Linked DNA regions of Cupriavidus taiwanensis LMG 19424. The protein of the gene in region 1 interacts with the protein of each later gene in a pairwise test. Links are inferred from orthologs where the notes say so. Each region holds a gene or a part of one and is shown on either strand. Other genes may lie near its edges. The genes, in order: RALTA_RS06970 and grxD.

Region 1 (3,093 bases):
GCCGCCCGCGAACTGGAAATGCTGGCGGTCAACCCCAAATACGTGCTGCGCAATCACCTGGCCGAGACCGCCATCCGCCAGGCCCGCGGCAAGGACTTCAGCGAGGTCGAGCGGCTGCTGGCGGTGCTGTCGCGCCCGTTCGACGAACAGCCCGAGGCCGAGCACTACGCCGCGCTGCCGCCGGACTGGGCCGCGGGGCTGGAGGTCAGCTGCTCGTCTTGACGACTGTGCCTGACCGGCCATCTACTCCAAGGGAACACCGCGAGGACAACCATGACCACCACCAAGACCGACGCCGAGTGGCGTGCACAACTCTCTGACATCGAATACCGCGTGACCCGCGAAGCCGCCACCGAGCGCCCGTTCACCGGCCGCTACTGGGACCACTGGGACCAGGGCATCTACCACTGCGTGGGCTGCGGCACGCCGCTGTTCGAATCGGCCACCAAGTTCGACGCCGGCTGCGGCTGGCCCAGCTACTTCCGCCCGATCAACGGCGAGGTCATTGCCGAGCATGTCGACCATAGCCACGGCATGACGCGCATCGAAGTCCGCTGCAAGGAATGCGGCAGCCACCTGGGCCACGTGTTCGAGGATGGCCCGGCGCCGACGGGGCTGCGCTATTGCATCAACTCGGCTGCGCTAAAATTCGACGATCGCGACCCGGATCAGCGTGCGGCGGATGATGCCCACGCTGGCGGCGCACCCAAACGCGACCCGCAGCCCTGATGCCTGAATGGTCCGGCCCGGACGCCGGACACAACCTGGACCCGCATGAAATTCCTGTTCGACCTGTTCCCGGTCATCCTTTTCTTTGCCGCCTTCAAGCTGGCCGACATCTACACCGCCACCGCCGTGGCCATTGGCGCCACGGTGCTGCAGATCGGCTGGGTCTGGTTCCGCCACCGCAAGGTCGAGCCGATGCAGTGGGTCAGCCTGCTGATCATCGCGGTCTTCGGCGGCGCCACGCTGGTGCTGCACAACGAGACCTTCATCAAGTGGAAGCCGACCGTGCTGTACTGGCTGTTCGCGGCCGCGCTGCTGGGTTCGGTGCTGGTGTGGCGCAAGAACCTGATCCGCGCCATGATGGAAAAGCAGGTGTCCCTGCCGGATCCGGTGTGGGCGCGCCTGAATCTGGCCTGGGCCGGCTTCTTCGCCGCCATGGGCGTGCTCAACCTGTACGTGGCCTACCAGTTCTCGACCGAGGCCTGGGTCAACTTCAAGCTGTTCGGCAGCATGGGGCTGATGCTGGTCTTCATCGTCGCGCAAAGCGTCTGGCTGTCGCGCCACATGCCCGAAAACACCCAGGACTGACGGCGGCGCCCCGCCCCGTTCCGCCCCCACGAACCGAAGGAAACCATTGATGGCAGCCGATCCCGCCACGATCGAGGCAATGCTGCGCACAGCGCTCGCCCCCAGCCACCTGGCCGTGCGCGACGACAGCGCGCTGCACGCCGGACACGCCGGCGCCGCGTCCGGCGGCGGACATTACGACGTGACAATCGTCAGCGAGCGCTTTGCGGGTCACAACCGGGTTGCCCGACACCGCATGGTGTATGATGCGCTGCGCGGTCTGTTCCCCACGCAGATCCACGCCCTCGCCGTGACTGCGTTCACCGACCAAGAGTACCAATCCCGCGCACAATCCCTCGCATCCTCACGCGATTCTTCCAGCAACTCTCAGACCTGATTCCATGAAGACCACCGTCCTCTCGTTCAGCCTGGCGGCTGTGCTTGCTGCCGGCAGCCTGCCGGCCATCGCCCAGAATGCCGCCGTCGTGAATGGCAAGGCCATTCCGTCGGCAAAGCTGGACAAGTTGATCGCCGGCACCGGCCAGCCCGACAGCCCGGAGCTGCGCACGCGCGCGCGCAACATGCTGATCGACCGCGAACTGCTCGTGCAGGAAGCCAACAAGCGCGGCCTGACCCAGCGCGACGACGTGCAGGAGCAACTGGAACAGGCGCGCCTGAACGTGCTGGCCGGTGCGGTGTTCGAAGACTACGTCAAGACCCACGGCGCCAGCGACGCCGAGCTGCGCAAGCAGTACGACAAGATCAAGTCGCAGTTCGGCAACGGCAAGGAATACCATGCCCGCCATATCCTGGTGGAAAAGGAAGCCGACGCCAAGGCCATCATCGCCAAGATCAAGGGCGGCGCCAAGTTCGAGGACCAGGCCAAGGCCGCGTCGAAGGACCCGGGCTCGGCCGCCAACGGCGGCGACCTGGACTGGGCCAACAGCAGCAGCTACGTGCCCGAGTTCTCCGCGGCCATGACCGGCCTGAAGAAGGGCCAGATGACCGACACCCCGGTCAAGACCCAGTTTGGCTGGCACATTATCGAGCTGGTCGACGTGCGCGACGCCAAGATCCCGTCGTTCGAAGAAGTGAAGCCGCAGCTGACGCAGATGCTGATGGGCGACCAGAACTGGCAACGCGAGCAGTTCCAGGCCATGATGAAGTCCCTGAAGGACAAGGCCAGGATCCAGTAAGCCGCGGGCCGGTCGCCCCCGCCGGCCCTGCAGCCATTCAGGATGCAGCGCGTGCACACGACCGGCCGCTACTGGCAGCTCTGGCATCTCTCGTCCCGGGGCCTGTGCTATTGCGCACTGGCCTGGGCGACCCTGGACGGCGCCGCCCCCGGCTGGCGCCGGCTCCATCCCCACCTCCCCTTGCGGGATCGGTATTCCCCGGAAAAGACCTTGCATGCCGTCGTGGCCTATCAACTGGCCAGCGGCGCGCTGGCGCCCGCGCGCCATGATGAGGGCGCGCGGATGCTGACGTATGCGTATGTGGCGTGGAGTTCGAGGCCGCGGGGAGTGGCTGCGGCCTGACGCCGGCCTTGGGGCGCAGGCGGGTGCGTATCGGGATGGTGGGTTCGGGGGCGGCGCCGGGCTTCGTTGATGCGCCGGCCCTCACCCCCGCCCCTCCCCGCAATCAGGAGAGGCTAAACCGCCAGAAGTCGGTTCCCCTGGCGCGGAGCCTTACCCCACCCACTTCCTCGCATTGCGGAACATCCGCATCCACGGGCTGCCGCCGTCGGCGACCTGCTTCCATGCGTCCGGCGCCCAGCTCATGGTCGCGGCGCGGAAGACG
Region 2 (3,093 bases), 1.5 Mb from region 1 along the record:
GCCATGCAAAGCGCCGCGGAATCCGCCAAGGCCGCCGCCAGCGATGCCGCCGCTGCCGCCAGCAACGCCGCAGACGCCGCCAAGGCTGCCGCGAGCGACGCCGCCTCCAACGCCTCCGCCGCCGCGGAGAAGGCCAAGGTAGACGCCGGCAACGCCATGGAGCATGCCAAGCAGGCCGCCAAGGATGCCGTCAACGCCGGCGCCGACAAGGCCAAGGACGCCGTCAATAAGTAATCGCCCCGGCGGGGGTATTGCGCCCGCCGCCGCCGAGGAGCGGTACACTGGCGCGAAGCCGGAAGTCCCCCAGAGCACCGCCCCCGAAGCCCCGCCAGGTCCCGCACCGGTGGGGTTTTTTGTAGCCGGCACCAGAACCGTCTCTTGCCCACTTGATGTCCACCCCCGACTCCGCCGCGCTGCCGGCAACGCCCACGCTGCGCGAGGCCCAGACCCTCGCCGCCATGGCCGGGCTGCCTGCGCTGGAAGCGCGCATGCTGCTGACCCACGTCACCGGCCTGAGCCGCACCCAGCTGATCACGCGCGACACCGACGTGCTGACCATCGCCCAGCGCGATGCGTTGGCGACGCTGCTGGCGCGGCGGCTGGCGGGCGAGCCGATGGCCTACCTGATCGGCGAACGCGAGTTCTTTGGCCGCAAGTTCCGGGTCACGCCCGACGTGCTGATCCCGCGCCCCGATACCGAGGTTGCCGCGGAAGCCGCGCTGGCTCGGCTGGCCCCGGTGCCGCACCCCAATGTGCTGGACCTCGGCACGGGCTCCGGCATCCTTGCCGTGACGCTGGCGCGCGAGCGGCGCGACGCGCGGGTCTGGGCCACCGACATCTCGCCCGGCGCGCTGATGGTGGCGCAGGACAATGCCCGCGCGCTGGGCGCCGAACATATCGAGTTCCTGGTCTCCGACTGGTACTCGGCGCTGCCGCCGGACCTGCGCTTTCACCTGATCGTCAGCAACCCGCCCTATATCGCCGCGGGCGACCCGCACCTGGCCGAAGGCGACCTGCGCTTCGAGCCGATCGACGCGCTGACCGACCACGACGATGGCCTCTCCGACCTGCGCGCCATCGTCAGCGGCGCCGGCATGCGGCTGCTGCCCGGTGGCTGGCTGCTGATGGAACATGGCTATGACCAGGCCGCGGCGACGCGCCAGTTGCTCGAAGCCTCCGGCTTCGCCGACGTGTTCACGGCGCGCGACCTGGCCGGGCTGGAGCGCTGCACCGGCGGACGCTGGCCGGGCGCACGGCCTGCCGGCACGTCCGCGGCGCCCTGAAGCGCAGCGGCGATTCCGGTAAAATCGTTATCAGACTCCCGCCGTGCGGCCCGGCCGCACGGTATCCCTTTCTCCCCAGGCGGCGCCCGCGACACGGCCTCGCCCCACTGAAAAGCAAACCATGAGCGACGTGCAGCAACAGATCGACCAGATCGTCAAGGGCAACCCCGTAGTCCTGTTCATGAAGGGCACCGCGCAATTCCCGATGTGCGGCTTCTCCGGCCGCGCCATCCAGATCCTGAAGGCCTGCGGCGTCGATGCGCCGACCACGGTCAACGTGCTGGACGACGAAGGCATCCGCCAGGGCATCAAGGAATACGCCAACTGGCCGACCATTCCCCAGCTCTACGTGAACGGCGAGTTCATCGGCGGCTCGGACATCATGATGGAGATGTACCAGAACGGCGAACTGCAAACCCTGCTGAAGGGCTGAACCAGGCCATGTCCGGGGCTGGCGGCACACCGCAACGGCTGATCGTCGCCATCACCGGCGCCACCGGCGCCATCTACGGCGTGCGCCTGCTGCAGGTGCTGCGCGCGGCGCCCGCGGTGGAGACCCATCTGCTGATTTCGCCGGCCGGCGTGATGAACCTGCAGCATGAGCTGGACATCGGCCGGGCCGAGGTGGAAGCGCTGGCCAGCGTCGTGCACAACGTGCGCGACATCGGCGCCACCATCGCCAGCGGCTCGTTCCGCGCGCAGGCCATGGTGGTGGCGCCCTGCTCCATGCGCACGCTGGCGGCGATCGCGCATGGTTTCTCCGACAACCTGATCACGCGCGCCGCCGACGTCACGCTGAAAGAGCGCCGCAAGCTGGTGCTGATGGTGCGCGAGACGCCGCTGAACCTGGCTCACCTGCGCAACATGACGGCGGTCACGGAGATGGGCGGGATCGTGTTCCCGCCGGTGCCGGGCTTCTACCAGAAGCCGCAGAGCATTGCCGAACTGGTCGACCATACGGTCGGGCGCGTGCTGGACCTGGTGGACCTGCCGCAGATCGGCCAGACCCTCGCGCCGAGTTGGGGCGGGCTCAACGCCCGCGCCGGCGACGCGGCCGGCAACTGAGTCCGGCCGCCCCGATTGCCGCGAACGATTGCCGCGAACGATCACCGCCGACGATTACCAGCGGCGATAGCCGCGGCCATAGTAGCCATAGCCGTAGCCGCCGTAGTAGTAAGGACGGGGCGCCACGACCACCGGCGCGGGCGCCACGTACACCGGCGCCGGACCGACCGCCGGGCCGGCGGGCGTGGGATAGACGGCGCAGCCGCCCAGCAGGGTCACCGATGCCGCACCGGCAGCCAGTCCAATCGTCAGCATTCTCATCATTTCATCCTTGGGGTCGCAACGGGCATGTGCGTGCCTTGCTGACGTTATACGGGTGGAACGCGTAATACGGCGTCAAAGCCGTGTAACGCTTGTTACCGTTCCCTACTTGTCATGTCGCCACCCCTGGATGCCGTCTAGATTTCGAAGCGGATGCCCTGTGCCAGCGGCAGCGAATCGCCGTAGTTGATGGTGTTGGTGGCGCGGCGCATATAGCCCTTCCACGCATCGGAGCCTGATTCGCGGCCGCCGCCGGTCGCTTTCTCGCCGCCGAAGGCGCCGCCGATTTCCGCGCCGCTGGTGCCGATATTGACGTTGGCGATGCCGCAATCGCTGCCCGCCGACGACAGGAAGCGCTCGGCCTCGCGTATCGATTCGGTGAAGATGCACGACGACAGCCCGTGGGCGGCGGCATTGTTCAGCGCGATGGCCTCGTCCAGCGAGGTGTACGGCATCAGGTACAGGATCGGCGCGAAGGTCTCGG

The links.
Region 2: the proteins of RALTA_RS06970 (region 1) and grxD interact in binary tests that used the Escherichia coli proteins (3 or more experiments, as listed by UniProt). The link is inferred for Cupriavidus taiwanensis LMG 19424 from one-to-one orthologs.

The regions. Positions count from the first base shown.
Region 1 is NC_010528.1:1,510,960-1,514,052, reverse strand. The notes cover bases 252-3,026. They hold RALTA_RS06970 (BolA family protein), read left to right. Parts: upstream 252-1,363; coding sequence 1,364-1,690; downstream 1,691-3,026. Other genes in these bases: purL (phosphoribosylformylglycinamidine synthase), read right to left, coding at 2,982-3,026; RALTA_RS06960 (hypothetical protein), read left to right, coding at 2,532-2,831; RALTA_RS06965 (peptidylprolyl isomerase), read left to right, coding at 1,695-2,489; RALTA_RS06975 (septation protein A), read left to right, coding at 775-1,314; msrB (peptide-methionine (R)-S-oxide reductase MsrB), read left to right, coding at 274-729. In the rest of the region: RALTA_RS06985 (protein adenylyltransferase SelO), read left to right, coding at 1-222; more of purL, read right to left, coding at 3,027-3,093. UniProt on the Escherichia coli protein: Transcriptional regulator that plays an important role in general stress response. Has many effects on cell morphology, cell growth and cell division. Acts by regulating the transcription of many genes, including dacA (PBP-5), dacC (PBP-6), ampC and mreB.
Region 2 is NC_010528.1:2,962,961-2,966,053, forward strand. What follows is about bases 286-3,060. They hold grxD (Grx4 family monothiol glutaredoxin), read left to right. Parts: upstream 286-1,404; coding sequence 1,405-1,716; downstream 1,717-3,060. Other genes in these bases: prmC (peptide chain release factor N(5)-glutamine methyltransferase), read left to right, coding at 390-1,283; RALTA_RS13635 (UbiX family flavin prenyltransferase), read left to right, coding at 1,725-2,348; RALTA_RS13640 (hypothetical protein), read right to left, coding at 2,403-2,603; amaB (L-piperidine-6-carboxylate dehydrogenase), read right to left, coding at 2,747-3,060. Also shown: RALTA_RS13620 (hypothetical protein), read left to right, coding at 1-234; more of amaB, read right to left, coding at 3,061-3,093. UniProt on the Escherichia coli protein: Monothiol glutaredoxin involved in the biogenesis of iron-sulfur clusters.